One region of the Ruegeria sp. CJ2 genome, then DNA from elsewhere that is predicted to be linked to it. Evidence: riboswitches for the same ligand, from Rfam matches in the RefSeq annotation. Region 1 holds a riboswitch; each other region holds the start of a gene.
The links. A riboswitch is a leader RNA that binds a small molecule or an ion and turns the genes downstream of it on or off. The one in region 1 is predicted to bind cobalamin.

Region 1 (4,184 bases):
CTGACGGGATGTTCAGGCCGACCGAACGCGCCGCGGCCAGAACCGTATCGGTTTCGGCAACCTTGGCGGTCACACCTGACGCGGCAAAGAGGATCTCGGCGCTGCTACCATCGTCTGGGATGACATCATCCAGATCGGGCTGATCTGCCTCGGTCTCAATAGGGGCACCAAAGCTTTCCTGATGGTAGTGGTCCATGTCAAAGCCCAGACCGGCAAGCGCATCGCGCACGGCTTGCATGAACGGTTCAGGCCCACAGCAATAGACCTCACGATCCAGGTAATCGGGCGCCATAAGGCCCAACATCAGCTGGTTGAACTGCCCTTGATAGCCGGTCCAGGGGCGGTAGGGGTCGGCCTCTTCGATCACGAATTTCAGGTCCAGACCATCAGTCCGGCTGGCCATTTGCTCCAGCCGTTGCCGAAAGATGATCTCGGACGGGCGTTTGGCGCAGTTGATGAACACGATGTCGAGATCGCGCCCCTCATCCCACATGCAGGTGGTCATCGACATCATCGGGGTAACGCCTGACCCGGCCGAGATAAACAGGTATTTGCGCGCCCGGCTTTCGGCATTGGTGAACAGCCCCGCCGGGCCGATGGCTTTCAGCCGCGCACCGGGTTTCAGGTTGTCCAGCATCCAACGCGTACCAATACTGTCGGGCTGCGCCTTGGCCGTGATGGTGATCGTACGGGGCCGCGAGGGTGAGGACGAGATCGTATAGGTCCGGTGCACCACCCCGCCCGGCTGACCGGGTGCGGGAATTTCCAGCGTCAGGAACTGCCCCGGCTGATAGGCGAACATCGCCCCCGAGGGCGCGCGGAACGTAAAACTGGCCGTATTCGGCATCTCGGGCACGACCGAGACACATTCCAGCATCTCGCCATCTTCCCAGGTGCGGGCCATGGGGCTGAGGTCATTCATGGCGTTACTCCGCGGCGATGGTGTCGGGGCTCAGGCGCGCCGACAGGGTGTTGCAGTACCAATCGACGAATTGCAGCACGCCGGATTCCTGCGTTGGCGAATAGGGGCCGGGCACATAGGCGGGGCTGTTGATGCCCTGCTGGTTGTCCTCGACCACACGACGGTCTTCGTCATTGGTGGCCATCCAGACCTCGGTCAGGCGCTTGAGGTCGTAATCCACGCCTTCAACCGCATCTTTGTGGACCAGCCATTTTGTCGTGACCTCGGATTCGGTCGGGCTGATCGGCGTGACCCGGAACACGATCGAGTGGTCGGGCAAAAAGTGGTTCCAGGTTGTCGGATAGTGGAATTGGAGCAGCGCACCCGCATCGGCAAAAGGCACCCGCCCCAGCCACCGGCGCACGGCGGTCTTGCCATCCATCGTATAGCTTTCGGCACCCTCTTTCAGCGGCATCCGCGCCACGCGGTACTGCCCTTCCGCGCTAAGCTGGAAGTTGGACGGAATCCCGCCCGCCTCGCAACGGTCGAAATGGGCCTGCAGGTGGGCCGGGGTCTCACCCCCTTCGCCAATACCGGTGACGCTGGGATCGTCGGGATAGGTTCGGCACAGCGCCGGGTGGTTACCGCCGCAGTGATAGCATTCGCGGTTGTTTTCCCAGACCAGCTTCCAGTTGCCATTCTCGACGATCGAGCTTTCAAAGGCCATTTTCGCATTGCCCAGATCATGCGGCTCAAGATAGGGACGCGCGACTTCGGCAAAGGTCTCAAAGTCAGGGGCATCCTCTGCCAGACAGATATAGACCAGCCCGGCCAGCTCGCGGCAATGCACGGTCTTTAGCCCATGTTTCGACGGGTCGAAATCCGGCCCCATGTCGCGCGCCCACAAGAGCGAGCCGTCCAACTCATAGGTCCATTGATGATAGGGGCACACCAGCTTGGGCGCATTGCCTTTGGCGGCTTTGCAAATGACCGAGCCGCGATGACGGCAGGTGTTGTGAAAGGCGCGGATCTGACCATCGGCCCCGCGCACGATGATCACGCGATAGGCGCCCACATTATAGGTGACGTAATCGCCCGATTTCACCAGTTCACAGGCGGGAATGGCAAACAACCATTCGCGGTAGTGAATGGCGTCGAGATCGGCCTGAAAAATCGCAGGGTCGGTATAAAACGCCTGCTCCAACGCATGGGTTGGATTTCGTCGCGCCAACAGGCTTTGAATGCTGTTCACTTCTGGCTCTCCTGCCGCACCGTGCGGCATTTCTTGGGCGAATGACACAGGAGAGCCGCCCGGAACCGTGCGAGGATCACGTCCGAAACCAAAGCCCCCCACCGCCACCCGCGGTTTGGCATATCTGCGAGGCTGGTTTCCGGACTCGGAAGGGGCTTGCGCCCGTTTTCGACACCTTCCCGGGATCCTCCTCCCAGTGGTTGATTGCCGAACCTGACCTTCTTTACCGTTGCGGGGGCAGTGCCGGATTTACACCGGCTTCCCAATTCTCCGCAGCCTGAGAATCAGACGGCGGCACCTCTTGCGGGCAAAATATTTCAGCACCGATCTGGCGCTGAAATACTTGCGACCTTTCCAGTTGCAAAACAGACATCCAGACACGCGGGCGAAATCTGATTGCGGCACTTGTATCGCCATCGGTACGGTCGATGGTTCGAAGGTCAAAGCCCGTTCGTTTTCAATATGATATTGGGCTTCAAGCCTTGCCGCGCGTTCAGTCTTTTCTTCGGTGCCCGGCATCTCATCAAAATCTGCACATGTTGGGCAGGGGAACTGCGCAATCACCGCCCAAAACTGGCGGCATGAAACACGCAATCTCAGACATATTTTTATGGTGCGCCTTTGCGACCGCATCCGCAATTCTGGCCGCTCAGCCCCTGCTCTGGCTGGTCCAAAGCTGGGTTAGCCCGGCCTACGACTCTTACGGATATATCTACATTCTGCTGATCGTCGGGCTGAGCGGCCTGAGCCTGATAAGCGGCCCACCGACAAAGCCAGGCACTCAGGTCCCGGTGATCGGCTTGCTGTTGCTCTCCGCACTCATCCGGCTGCTGGGGCAGGTTCTTGCGGTCAATATCCTGAGCGCGCTTGCGCTTGCTCTGGATGTATTTGCGCTGGTTGGTCTGTTGCGGCTGGATCGGCGGCCGTTTGCGCTGTCGCCGTTCTGGATGGCCGTTCTGTTCCTGTTTTCCTTGCCAACGGAAATGGTCCTTCAGCGCACGATCGGATTTCCGCTGCAAATGATCTCGGCAGAGTTGTCCTGCCACATGCTTGGGGTTTTTTATCCGGGCGTTGTCTGTGACGGCGTGCGGATCACCCTGGAGCAAAAGGACATTCTTGTGGACCTGCCCTGTTCCGGGGCTTCGGGTCTTTTGCTGTCCATGGCCTTTGTGGTCACGCAAAACGCCGTCATGCGCCCGCGCTGGCATATCAGCGGCCTCAGCCTGTTGGCCGTGATCGGAAGTGCCGCGCTGGGCAACAGCCTGCGCATTTCCCTGTTGGCGGCGGGTCTTGTGCATGATCTGGATGTGATGGCCGAACCTTGGCACACGCTGATCGGTCTGGTCACACTGGGCCTGACGGTTGCACCCTTTGCCCTATTCTATCGGCCCCGCCCAAAAGGGGCGCGCCGTGCATTTTTGCGGCGACAACCGATGTCCCTGCCCAAGCCCATCAAAGCAATAGTGGGTCTTGCCTGTTTGATCGGCAGTGTCGCCATCGTGTCGCTAAAGGCCGACCCGGTGGATGTGTCGGGCAGTGTTATGGCACCACCATTGCCTGCGCAGATTCACGGTCACGTGGCCCGAAACGTGCCGCTGACCAAGATGGAAGCGGTCTATTTCGAAGCCTATGGCGGACAAGCGCAGAAGGCACAATTTGGTCCCTTGGGATTGAATGTGGTCAGCACCCGCGCACCGCTGCGCCATCTTCATGCACCCGAGATTTGTCTGCGGGGTCTGGGATACACGGTGCGGTTCCTCGGCACCCGTTATGACGGCATCCCCAGCGCCTATTACAAGGCCACCGGACCGGATGGGAACGCCTGGCTGGTGGCGGTTAGCTATGTCTCGCAAGGGGGGCAGGTCACCCCCAGCGTGGGCGAGGCGATCTGGCGCTGGATGAACGGATCCGGCGGCACCTGGAGCAGCGTGCAACGGATCACCCCGTGGACCCTGGACACCCAACTGCGCAGCGCGCTGGACGCCGCGGCGATCGCGGCCCTCGACATTCAAACCATCAAAGGAACGGACA
Region 2 (4,184 bases), on a different contig from region 1:
GGCGCGATATCGACCGCAACATTGGGGACATCGGCCATGGCCGTCCCGCCCATGAATGCAGCGGTAAGAGTTAGTGGAACAAGCTTTCTGGACATCAGGCCCTCGATGTGATTTTATAACATTGCGAGCGATATACATGATATGGAATAACATGACAAGTGATACGCAACCCGCAATGACCGAGGATACGGCCCCGGTTGGGTTCCAAAAGCATGACCACAAGACTTGTGTCGAAACCGGGCTCTCGGCAGCGGAAAACCGATGCAAAGAAGAAGGCCTGCGTCTGACACCCGTCCGTCGCAAGGTTTTGGAGATGTTGTTGCAAGAACATCGGGCGCTGGGCGCTTACACGATTCTCGACCGCTTGCGCGAAGAAGGCTTTGGGTCGCAGCCACCGGTGGCCTATCGCGCGCTCGACTTTCTTGTCCAGAACGGGTTCGTGCACAAGATCGAGCGACTGAATGCGTTTGTTGCCTGTTCCCACCCGGGGGCCTCTCATTCGCCAGCTTTTATGATCTGCCGAAAATGCGACGCCGTGGCCGAGGCGCAATCCACGCCGGCCAAAGGCGTTCTCGGGGCAGCGGCGCGTGCGGCGGGTTTCGAAATCGAACGAACGGTTGTAGAAGCCGAGGGGCTTTGCCCCGACTGCACCGAAAAGGCGTAGAAATGACCCTGATCACTGTTGAAAAACTTAGCGTACGGTATGGTGCGAATACCGTTCTGCACAATGTGGATATGGCGATCGAAGCCGGTGAGATTGTCACCATCGTTGGCCCGAACGGTTCAGGTAAGACCAGTCTGCTCAGGGCCATTATCGGCGCGACCAATCCCTCTGCTGGCAAGGTTTCCCTGAAGCCGGGGCTGAAAATTGGCTATGTGCCACAGAAACTGCATGTCGATCCGACATTGCCGATCTCGGTGTCACGGTTCATGCGCCTGACTCACCGCGTTTCGCAAGGTGACTGCGCCAAAGCGCTGGAAGCGGCAGGGGTCCCGGATCTGTTAAAGCGCCAAATGTCACAGTTGTCAGGGGGGCAGTTCCAGCGCGTGCTGCTGGCACGGGCTCTGATCAATCGTCCTGACATCCTTTTGCTGGATGAAGCCACGCAAGGTCTCGACCAGCGGGGCTCGGCCAGTTTTTACCAGCAGATCGAGTCGGTGAGACGGGAAAGCGGTTGCGCCATTCTGATGATCAGCCACGAGTTGCACGTTGTTATGAGCGCATCGGACAGGGTGATCTGCCTCAACGGTCATGTCTGCTGCGAGGGGTCGCCTGCCGTTGTTGCGTCGGCACCGGAATACCGCGCCTTGTTCGGAACCGGAACGGGCGGCGCACTTGCCCTTTATCGTCACGAACATGATCACCACCACGACCACTCTCACGAAGCGGCAGAATAATGCTTGATGATTTTATGACGCGGGCAACGCTCGCCGGTATTGGCGTGGCCTTTGCAGCCGCCCCCCTTGGGTGTTTTGTGGTCTGGCGGCGCATGGCGTATTTCGGGGATGCAACGGCGCATGCCGCGATCCTTGGGGTTGCCCTGTCTCTGGCGTTCCAGATGTCAATCTTTCTGGGCGCGCTGGTTGTTGCGCTTATTATGGCGCTGGCCGTCACCATGCTGTCTGGTCGCGGATATGCCATGGATACGCTTCTGGGTGTCATGGCGCATTCGTCGCTTGCCTTTGGCCTTGTCGCCGTGTCGTTTTTGTCCGGCATTCGCATCGACCTGATGGCCTATCTTTTTGGTGACATTCTGTCTGTTTCACGCGCCGATCTTGTCGTGATCTGGGGTGGAGCCGCGCTGGTTGTCGCGTTGATCGTATGGCGCTGGTCGCAACTGCTGACGGCTACGCTGAACGAGGAATTGGCCTACGCCACCGGGTTCGACCCCAAGCGCGAACAGTTGATCCTGACTTTGTCTTTGGCCGTTACGGTTGCCGTCGCGATCAAGGTGGTCGGCGTGTTGCTCATCGCTGCGATGCTGATCATCCCAGCAGCGGCCGCACGCAGCCTTGCGCGATCCCCGGAAACGATGGCGTTGATTGCAGCGGCAATTGGGGCTTTCTCGGCTGTTGCGGGACTGCGAGCAGCTTATGTGTTCGACACACCGGCGGGCCCTTCGATCGTCTGCGTGGCTGCAGTGTTGTTTGCCGGTTTCAGTCTTTTCGGTTGGAGGTCGCGAAGCGGGGTGTAATACCGCAAAGCTTTGGACTTATCTTGCCGGGCATTGCGTGTTTCGAAAACTGAGTGGCCCCCACAACAATGTCGTTGACCTGACATGTGATCTGGGGCACTCGTTCGGATGATGGTTCCCGATGGTGCGCCCAAGGGATGAAAAGGGAATACGGTGCGGCTGCCTTTTGGCGCCCAGTCCGTGACTGCCCCCGCAACTGTAAGCGGTGAGCGACGCCTACGACCCACTGGCCCAAGTGCCGGGAAGGATGGCCAAGCATTGACCCGCAAGTCAGGAGACCTGCCATCAAGTGTTAACCAACCCGGGGCGGGGCGTCCTGGAAGGAGGCTTTGATGACACGAAGACATCGTGTTTACATTTCCGGCACCTTCCGCCCGCGCTTTGAAGCAGGCGGAGGAAACTGTGCCATCAACGCCTGACCATTTTCTTCTGATCTGCAAAACGTGCAAAGGCGAAGCCCGCGCGCAGGACTTGTCGGACGCCTTGTCAGACTGTTTGCCCGATGGTTTTGCTATTCGCACCGTCGATTGCATGGCCGGATGCGCGCGGCCTGTGACTGTCGGGTTCCAGGCAATCGACAAAGCGCAGTATCTATTTGGCGATATTCAGGACGCGCAGGATATTCAGGCGCTGATTGACTTTGCCCGCCAATACAAAGACAGCGCGGATGGCTGGACCAATGCAACCGAGCGTCCTGAACCACTGTTTACAAAAACACTGTCTCGTATGCCCCGCCTTGAAAAAGGGGGGTGCTTGTGACCAACCCGGCTATTTTGGCGGTGCGCGATCTGACGCATCAGGTACTCAGCGGCGATGTCCTGTTGCAGGAGGTCTCTTTCACCCTATGCGAAGGAGCGATCCTTGCCATTGCCGGGCCCAACGGGGCGGGCAAGACAACATTGTTGAACCTGTTATGCGGTGCACACGACGTCGGCCAAGGTGATGTTCTGGTCAATGGCCGCAGTCTGAAACGGATGTCCGCCCGAGATCGGGCCCGGACGATTGCCGTGGTCAGCCAGCAGGAGTTTCCTGATGGCAGGCTGCTGCTGCGGGATTATGTGGCGCTGGGCCAGATCCCGATCCGCGCCGACCGATCCGCGGATGAACACGCTGCGGATCTGGTCAGAATCCTGAACCTCACCGGGCTCAGTGCTTTGGCCGACAAAAAGATGGCCGTTCTGTCCGGGGGGGAACGTCAACGTGCGCATATCGCTCGCGCTCTGGCTCAGAATCCTACGCTTTTGTTTCTGGACGAACCCACCAACCATCTGGACCCGGATACGAAGGGGCGGATGCTGTCGCTGGTCGCCGAGCTGGGCATCACCGTGGTGATGATCCTGCATGATCTGGTGATGATCCCAGAATTTGCCACGCATGTGGCGCTGATGAAAGACACCCGGCTGACCGGTTTTGGGCTGGTGGCTGACGTGCTGACCCCGGACAGGGTCCGCGACACGTTTGGCGTCGATTACCTGTGCTTTCACCACGAAGGCCGCGTGATCCCGGCGCTGGATATCCGAAAAACCTCGATCACATCTTATGAATAGGATTATTTCTGAATGACAAAGCTCTTGTCTCTGGCACTGGCCACTGTTTTGGCAGGTGGTGCCGCCGCGCACGAAGTCACGGTAGATAACTGCGGTGCGCCTCTGGTGTTTGACACCCAGCCCGAGCGTCTGGTTGTGCATGACATGAACATGACCGACATGGCGTTTGCGCTGGGTCTTCAGGACAAGATCGTTGGTCTGACCGGCATCACCGGCTGGTACAAGACCAGCCCCGAGTTTGAGACGCTGCGCGGTGGCATCCCCGAGCTGGCGCCGAAATACCCAACTGTTGAAAATCTGGTCGCGGTAGAGCCGGACCTGTTCTTTGCCGGTTGGTATTATGGGATGAAACCCGGTGGCGACGTGACCCCCGACACGCTGGAACCCTTTGGTATCAAGACAATGATCCTGACGGAAAGTTGCGTGCATCTGGACAAGGATC
Region 3 (4,184 bases), on a different contig from region 1:
GATCTGAACATCTTTCCTAACGAAATGCAGGCTATCGTGGTTTCGGGCGCACAGATAAGAGACTGGCTTGAGATGTCCGCCGGCGTGCTCAACCAGATGCACTCCGGTCAACACATCGACCTGCGAAATCCCGGACGCGCCGGTTACAATTTCGATGTTCTGCACGGGCTTAGCTACCAGATCGACCTCGGCATTCCGGCGCGGTACGACGCTGACGGTAAATTGACTGACCCATCGCGCCGCCGGGTAAAGGATATCTACTTCAACGGGCAACTTATCGACGATCAGCAATCCTTTGTCGTGGCCCTCAACAATTATCGGGCCAACGGAGGGGGTCATTTCCCCTTTACAGACACCGCGTCGCAGATCCCGTTACCAGCCTTGCCGATCCAACGTATCGTTCGGGATTATGTCGCGGGTTGCCGCCCTGCTGATCCGTTGGCGGATGCGCCGCGCCCTTTCACGTTCAAACCGCTTCCCGGGGCATTTGCGATTCTCAGAACTGGCCCCAAGGCGCAGCGCCATATCGCTGAATTGCAGGAGTATGACCCATCAGTCATTGGGCTTGATGACGATGGTTTTCTGCTGATCCGGCTGACGTTGTGATGGGTTGTCATCCGCGAATGAAATGCCTATATCGACCGTTGAGAGGTTGGCGCGGGCGAGCGCCTCGCCAACCTGGTCAGGTCCGGAAGGAAGCAGCCACAACGAGCCCCGCTTGGGTCGATGTCCAACCTCTCACTTTCATTCCCCTGACCTATTCAAGATCATTCTGCGATCAGACGTGGCCAGACCGCAGCGTTCCGGCGTGCGAAAACTCCGATATGACCAAGCTCTTTTGCGCCAAACTCCTGCGCCGTCAGCAAGTGCCGACGTGCGTCAGGCCCGTACAGGTCTGCAAGCCGCCAGACAGACTTGGGCGACGCAAGCTGATCATCCGCCACAGCGAACAGGTCGACGGGATTACCATGTTCGGACCACGTGGGCACAGGAAGGGTCTTTCCCATTTCCGGTAGATAGTTTTGGGCGGCTGTACACCATTCACGCCACTGCCAGTAAACGCGCGCGGGCAAGTCCGCGCCAAATCCGGTTGCCCGACCCGGTAAGTATCCCAATGTCTTAACCAGCAATGGCACATGCCCGTACCAGAACAGGGTTGCCAACGCGCGATAGGGCCACGGATGGTCCGGCAAAGTCACCAAGCCCGAGCAAACGCAGATCATGCGGTCCATCTGCGCCACGTCCGGTGCAAGCGGGGTCAGCATCCCGCCCAGGGAATGGCCGATGCTCCACTGCTGCGCGTCCGGGAACCTCCGGCGCATCTCGGCGCGGGCGGCGGGCATGTCGACCAAGGCCCAATCCGCCATTGTCACCTGCGAATCCTGCATTCGGATCGTCAGAGAATGCCCAAAATCACTGTAGTCATAGGTTAAGCAGGCATACCCTCTTTCCGCCGCCAGCCAATGCGCAAAATTCTGATAATAGTCGCGCGGAACACCCGTTGCGCAATGGATCACCACCGCAACGCGGGGATCGGTCATCGGCCTGTACAGCCGCGCAGACAGTTTGGACGATCCGGAGGATATCCAGAAATCCTCGGTCAATACTGGCTGTGATCCATCCAACATGGGGTCCTCTTGATGGTTCTGAACTTTTCGGTTCACTTTTCTATCGGCCCTTCTTGTACCCGCAGAGTCAAGAGAGCGCGACGATGACCCCGCGTCGGAACCGGCAACACTGACCGCTTGACTCGGACCGATTTCACCGGATAGCGATGGCGTGATGGTTCTCGACCCGGATTGCCGGGAAGGGATGAAAAGGGAACACGGTGCGGTCCTACCCGGCGATGCCGAAACGGACCAATGCCGCGACTGCCCCCGCAACTGTAAGCGGTAAGCAATGCCAAAAACACCACTGGCCGAATGGCTGGGAAGGTCGGCAAAGCGATGACCCGCAAGTCAGGAGACCTGCCATCTAACTGAAACCGAAACTCGGGCGGGGTGTCCGGGCAGGTCAAAGCCGCATAAAGCGACCTGACCCATGCCCCCCGTCCATCGCGCGGAGGGCGCAGAATGATCTGGAAGACAAAAACGCACGAGTTTTCCGCAACGATTTGTCAGAAAACCGGCAGACCATGTCCGGCATTGGCAAGGATGGCGCGTGCCATGGCGGACGCGATGGCAACCGCACAGCCTGTCACAACCAAAGCGTTCGAGGTCGAAGGCAGCGGAGAGCTTTCGCATTGCGCCGAAGGGTGCACCGCACGGTTTCGCGCCCATTCAACTCAGATCAGGGTATTTTGCGGAACGGCCCCGGAAACCCCGACAACAAAGTTGGACGATTACGCCGACATGATGTTCGGGACAGATTTGTCCGCCATGCCAACCGGAGCGCTGTCCGAAGTGCCTTGTGCCATGCTCGAAGTCACGACTTTGGGCCAGCGTCCCGCAACAGGCAGCCCGCAACCCGCCATGGTCTGAGGTCAGGACTCGGTTGATGCCGGCGCCGTAGCCCAGGCCATCTGCGCGTCGGTTTCAACCGCGCATGGCCGGACCGCGCGCAACCGGCGCAGCGCCTTATCCGGGGTTTCGCCGCCTTCGACCAGCACGCGCAACACAATCATACCAGACCGCCCGCATCCGCCCCGGCAATGGACCAAGACCCGCCCACCGTCAGACAGGACACAATGTACATCCTTACTGACGGCTGGCCAGTCAGACCGTATTTTCGAGGTCGGAGCGCCAAAATCCTGCACCGGAAGATGAAGCCAGGTGATTGCGCGGCTCTGCAGGTCGCGCCCGAGATGGTGCGCTTCTGCGGCTTCCAACTCGCTGGACGTGGTCATCGAAATCACCAGGGTCGGGCGCCATTGCATGATCCGCTCAAGGTCTCCGGCATAATCCCCGTATCGCCCAGGCACCTGCGCCAAACCCAATAGACCGGACCGAACCGGAATAGAGTGAATTTCAAACCTGTCCAAGTTGCACACCCCGCCCGAATGAGAAGGCCGGGCAAGCCGATACCCGCCCAGCCGAACCTGTATCCAATGCGCCCCGGTATTCCAAATCGAATTTCATCGCTCCCTGCGGTGGACGTAGGCGGCAGGGGTCACTACGCTGCGAAGCTGATACGAATCCGACAGAGCAGACATGACCGAAACTCCAAGCCCCGCCTATCAGGTCCTCGCCCGTAAATACCGTCCTGAAACATTTGCTGACCTCGTGGGCCAGGACGCGATGGTGCGCACGCTGAAAAACGCATTCGAGGCCGATCGGATTGCGCAGGCCTTTGTCATGACCGGCATTCGCGGCACCGGCAAAACCACCACGGCGCGGATCATCGCCAAGGGCATGAACTGCATCGGACCAGACGGCGAGGGCAAAGCCACGATCGAACCCTGCGGCCAGTGCGAACACTGTGTGGCCATCATGGAAGGCCGCCATGTCGACGTGATGGAGATGGACGCGGCAAGCCGCACCGGTGTGAACGACATTCGCGAGATCATCGAAAGCGTCCGCTATCGCGCCGCCAGTGCGCGCTACAAGATCTATATCATCGACGAAGTTCACATGTTGTCGAACAGCGCGTTCAACGCCTTGCTCAAAACCCTTGAAGAACCCCCCGCGCATGTGAAGTTCATCTTTGCCACTACCGAGATCCGCAAGGTTCCGGTGACGGTCCTGTCCCGGTGCCAGCGCTTCGACCTGCGCCGGATCGAACCCGAGGACATGATCGGCCTGCTGAAAAAGATCGCAACTGCCGAGAACGCTCAGATCGCCGAGGATGCTCTGGCGCTGATCACCCGCGCGGCGGAAGGTTCGGCCCGGGATGCGACCTCGCTGCTGGATCAGGCTATTTCGCACGGTGCCGGGGAAACCAGCGCCGATCAGGTGCGGGCCATGCTGGGATTGGCTGATCGCGGGCGGGTGCTGGACCTGATGGACATGATCCTGCGGGGCGATACCGCCGCGGCATTGACGGAACTGGGTGGGCAATATGCCGAAGGTGCCGACCCGCTGGCCGTGCTGCGCGATCTGGCCGAGATCACACATTGGGTCTCGGTGGTCAAAATAACGCCGGACGCTGCCGAAGACCCAACAGTCTCACCTGACGAACGCGCGCGGGGCGTTCAGATGGCCGAAGCCCTGCCGATGCGCATTCTGACCCGGATGTGGCAAATGCTG
Region 4 (4,184 bases), on a different contig from region 1:
GGCCGATATCCTTCTTTACAAGGTCCATTGTAAACGAAATGTCCCGTGATCCGTTCAGAATGACCTGACTTTCGGTCTCATGAACAAAGGATGTACCCGAGGAGATCTTGATCGCCTCATACGTGGTATTCAGATCCATGCCAGCCGCCTTCGCGGTGACCAATGCCTCGGCGCAGGTGATCAGATTCGCTGTGGCCAGGTAGTTTGTCAGAACCTTGAGCACCGAGGCTGAGCCGAGCTCTCCGGTGTGCAGGATGCGCCGGCCCATTGTCGTCAGAAAAGGCAGGATACGCTCGAAAGTTTCCCGGTCACAGCCCGCAAAGATCGAAATGTTGCCGGTCGCCGCGCGGTGACATCCGCCCGAAACCGGGCAATCAACCGCTGCGCCCCCTTTCCCAATGACCATTGCGCCAAGGCGCTTTACTTCGGCCTCGTCCGTGGTCGACATCTCCATCCAGATTTTTCCCGGACCGACTTCGGGTAACATTTCCTGCATCACCGCATCCGAGGCCGCCGGGGATGGCAGGCACGTGATCACCGCATCACAAACCCGCATCATTTGGGCAGGGCTTTCTGCGGCCCGCGCACCCTGGGCCACAAACTCGGCAACCAATTCAGTGTTAAGATCATGCACCGTCAGGTCGATACCGTTGCGCAAGAGCGAGCCAGACAGCTTGCCACCGACATTCCCCAGCCCAATGAAACCAACCTTCATTTTCGAATCCTCCCGACTGTATGGCGCCGAGTATTCATGGCGCTGTACAAACTCTGAAATGAATAATAACGGTAGTTTTGGTCAAAAATCTTTGGTGATAAATGGATCGCGTTCCCAACCCTGTATGGCTGCGCAGTTTCGAAGTCGCAGCGCGGCACCTGAATTTCACAACAACCGCGCAAGAGCTTGGCCTGACACAAACAGCCGTATCTTTGCACATCCGGTCGCTTGAAGCGGAACTCGGGCAACAACTGTTCACCAGAAAGGCGCGGAAACTGGAGCTGACCGAGTTGGGACAGTCCTATTCCCTGACTGTCCGCCGCGCGCTTGCGGATATTGCGCTGTCCACCAACAGCTTGTTTGGTCCGACCTCGGGTCAGACCCTGACGATCAGGGCCGCGATATCCTCTGCGACCTACTGGATAGCGGCTGAGTTGCCAGAGTTTTGCGCCCTGCATCCCGACATACCCGTCCGCCTTGTGTCTCATATCTGGAACGACACGATGGCGCCCAATGACGTGGATGTCGAAATTCGACTGGGATATGGCGACTGGCCGGATGTGACGTCAGAAAAGCTGACGACAGAAAAGCTTGTGCCGGTGCAGCGTGTGGGCGGGTCAGTACGCTACGCAAAGGATCTGCTGTCGGGCCCTTTGATACATATCCTTGGATACGAAGATAATTGGGCACGCTATTTCGAAGCGCTTGGCCTAGGCCATCCTGACCAGCCTTCCCAGTATTCCGTGGACACCACGGTGGCGGCCCTACAACTTGTGATGGCCCAAGCAGGATATGCAACTATTTTGGAGCGGTTCGCCAGAAACGCCATCGCGCAGGGCGCACCCATCGAAATTGCGGGTCCTGCGATTCCGTTTGCGCAATCTCATTACCTGATCGGAGGGTCGGGGCGCGCGCCACTTTCGGCGGCGGCTGGTCTGTTCCAAGCCTGGTTGCGCGACCGGCTGCGCACAGATGACGCTGATTGACCTCGTCAGGTCGCTTTTTCCGCGATCTTGTTTTCAACGCGGCCACCACGCTTGACAAGCCCCCTGCAGGTGCCGCATGTCCCATGCGTTGGTGTCCTCGACAGAGGATGAAAAGGGAATGTGTCAGCGGATCTTCCGTGAAACACAGCCGCCCCCGCGACCGTGACCGGAGAGGGTGCCCAAAGCCACTGGCCAGAAGGTCGGGAAGGCGGGACATCCGACAGGGCTATGCCCCGATATCCGCAAGCCGGGAGACCTGCCAGCGCCCGAAGATGTAACCGGACGGGGTGTTCCGGTGTCGGGTCCATGTCGCAACGCGTGGCCCGCATGAGACCCCGTCCCCCACAAAGAGGATTTGGGGGGATGAGAGACGTGACCGATACTGCACCAGTCGAGCTGCTGGTCTGCACCACCTGTCGCCGAGGACTGCCCGTCGAGGACGACGCGCAGCGGCCGGGCGCATTGCTGCACAAAGCCCTTGAACAGGCCGATCTGCCAGAAGGCGTGACCCTGAAAGCGGTGGAGTGCCTGTCGAATTGCGATCAGGGCTGTTCGATCGTTCTGCGCGGTGGGCCCGAACGCTGGACGTTCGTTTATGAGCACCTCAATGAAAGCGAACATGTCGACACCATTGTCGATGGTGCGACCAAGTACCTTGCGACCGAAGACGGCTTGGTCAAATGGCGCGAGCGCCCCGAACATTTCCGCAAAAACTGTGCGGCCCGCATTCCCCCGATTGGAGCCCTGAAATGAGCAATCTCGAGAAACTCCCTGTCACTGTGATCACCGGCTTTCTGGGCTCGGGCAAGACCACGCTGGTGCGCCACCTGATGCAGAACCCGCAGGGCAAGCGTCTGGCCGTCGTGGTCAATGAGTTCGGCGATGTCGGCGTGGATGGCGACATCCTGAAATCCTGCGCCATTCCCGATTGTCCTGCCGAGAATATCATGGAACTGGCGAACGGCTGCATCTGCTGCACCGTGGCCGATGACTTCATCCCCACGATCGAGGCGCTGATGGCGCTGGAGCCGCGTCCAGACCACATCCTGATCGAAACCTCGGGTCTGGCGTTGCCGAAGCCGCTGCTGAAAGCCTTCGACTGGCCCGATATCCGCTCGAAAATCACCGTGGACGGCGTGATCGCGCTGGCCGATGCCGAGGCCGTGGCCGCCGGTCGCTTTGCCCCCAATGTCGAGGCGGTGGATGCACAGCGCATGGCCGACGATTCGATCGACCACGAAACGCCCCTGTCCGAGGTGTTCGAGGATCAGATTTCCTGCGCAGACATCATCCTGCTGACCAAGCCCGATCTGGCCGGTCCCGAGGGCGTGGCCAAAGCGAAAGAGGTCATCGCCGCCGAAGCCCCTCGCCCTTTGCCCGTGGTCGAGGTCGCCGAAGGCGTGGTGGACGTGCGCGTCGTGCTGGGCCTTGAGGCCGCCGCCGAAGATGACATGGACTCGCGTCCGTCGCATCATGATGGTCACCACGATCACGAGCATGACGATTTCGAAAGCATCATCGTCGAGCTGCCCGAGCAGACCGACCCGGCCGATCTGGTCGCGAAAATCGAACGTCTGGCCAAGGAACTGAACATCCTGCGCGTCAAAGGCTATGCCGCCGTTCGAGGCAAACCGATGCGCCTGCTGGTGCAGGCTGTGGGCGCGCGCGTGCGTCATCAGTATGACCGTCCGTGGGAGCCCGGCGAAGAGCGCCGCTCGCGTCTTGTGGTGATCGCCGAGCATGACGACATCAAAGAGGCTGAAATCCGCGAAATCCTGGCGGGTGTGACCGAGGCTGCCGAGTAAGCCATGCACGTCGTCTTCCGCGAAAGCCACGGGCTCGAGGAAACCGAGACCCCAACCGATCTGGGCCAGAGCCCGGCGGATCTGGTGGTGCTGTCCTTTTCGGACAGCGACCTTGGCGCTTTCGCGGCAGGCTGGCATCGTGGCAGCGGCCCCGAGGGGCGCATGCCCACGATGCGGCTGGCCAATCTGACGGCGCTGAAACATCCCCTCTCGGTGGATACCTATGTCGAGCAGACGCTCGAAGGTGCCAAGGGCATCCTGATCCGTCTGATCGGCGGGGTGCCTTACTGGGCCTATGGCCTACAGCAGGTTCTGGCACTAGCGCAGGCCAAAGGGATCGCTCTGGCCGTTCTACCCGCCGACGGGCGCGAGGATACGCGGTTGGATGACTATTCCACCCTTCCCGTCTCGACCCTGCGCCGGTTGGCGCATCTGTGCGACACGGGCGGCGAAGTTGCGGCTCAGGCTGCTTTAGCGCAAATGGCGCTGGCCGCTGGGCTTTATGCCGGGCCGGTAATGGGTGCCAAAACCCTGCCCGAATGCGGCGCGTGGTGCCCGGATCAGGGCGTGATCCCCGTCGAAACGGCGTTCACTGGAGATGCAAAACGCATCCTTGTCACGTTTTATCGCGCCTATCTGACTTCGGCCGATACCGCTCCGGTGGCCGCGCTGATCCGC

Region 2: linked by a shared signal. The riboswitch ahead of ACR0MS_RS13045 (DUF1636 family protein) and the one ahead of ACR0MS_RS07665 (aromatic ring-hydroxylating oxygenase subunit alpha) in region 1 are both predicted to bind cobalamin.
Region 3: linked by a shared signal. The riboswitch ahead of ACR0MS_RS13930 (hypothetical protein) and the one ahead of ACR0MS_RS07665 (aromatic ring-hydroxylating oxygenase subunit alpha) in region 1 are both predicted to bind cobalamin.
Region 4: linked by a shared signal. The riboswitch ahead of ACR0MS_RS01665 (DUF1636 family protein) and the one ahead of ACR0MS_RS07665 (aromatic ring-hydroxylating oxygenase subunit alpha) in region 1 are both predicted to bind cobalamin.

What each region holds. Positions count from the first base shown of each region.
Region 1 is NZ_JBQFQF010000004.1:211,481-215,664, forward strand. Features, by position in the region: gene ACR0MS_RS07660 (FAD-binding oxidoreductase) at 1-922, opposite strand, end outside; gene ACR0MS_RS07665 (aromatic ring-hydroxylating oxygenase subunit alpha) at 927-2,183, opposite strand; cobalamin riboswitch at 2,267-2,470, opposite strand; gene xrtT (exosortase T) at 2,735-4,184, shown strand, end outside.
Region 2 is NZ_JBQFQF010000008.1:89,344-93,527, forward strand. Features, by position in the region: gene ACR0MS_RS13025 (zinc ABC transporter substrate-binding protein) at 1-95, opposite strand, end outside; gene ACR0MS_RS13030 (transcriptional repressor) at 152-664, shown strand; gene ACR0MS_RS13035 (ATP-binding cassette domain-containing protein) at 667-1,398, shown strand; gene ACR0MS_RS13040 (iron chelate uptake ABC transporter family permease subunit) at 1,398-2,195, shown strand; cobalamin riboswitch at 2,291-2,496, shown strand; gene ACR0MS_RS13045 (DUF1636 family protein) at 2,598-2,954, shown strand; gene ACR0MS_RS13050 (ABC transporter ATP-binding protein) at 2,951-3,742, shown strand; gene ACR0MS_RS13055 (ABC transporter substrate-binding protein) at 3,755-4,184, shown strand, end outside.
Region 3 is NZ_JBQFQF010000009.1:45,889-50,072, forward strand. Features, by position in the region: gene ACR0MS_RS13915 (bifunctional 2',3'-cyclic-nucleotide 2'-phosphodiesterase/3'-nucleotidase) at 1-606, shown strand, start outside; RNA gene ffs (signal recognition particle sRNA small type) at 646-744, shown strand; gene ACR0MS_RS13925 (alpha/beta hydrolase family protein) at 768-1,628, opposite strand; cobalamin riboswitch at 1,767-1,989, shown strand; gene ACR0MS_RS13930 (hypothetical protein) at 2,073-2,480, shown strand; gene ACR0MS_RS13935 (protein-tyrosine phosphatase family protein) at 2,483-2,989, opposite strand; gene ACR0MS_RS13940 (DNA polymerase III subunit gamma/tau) at 3,150-4,184, shown strand, end outside.
Region 4 is NZ_JBQFQF010000001.1:337,163-341,346, reverse strand. Features, by position in the region: gene ACR0MS_RS01675 (NAD(P)-dependent oxidoreductase) at 1-775, opposite strand, end outside; gene ACR0MS_RS01670 (LysR family transcriptional regulator) at 817-1,701, shown strand; cobalamin riboswitch at 1,774-1,979, shown strand; gene ACR0MS_RS01665 (DUF1636 family protein) at 2,065-2,454, shown strand; gene cobW (cobalamin biosynthesis protein CobW) at 2,451-3,506, shown strand; gene cobN (cobaltochelatase subunit CobN) at 3,510-4,184, shown strand, end outside.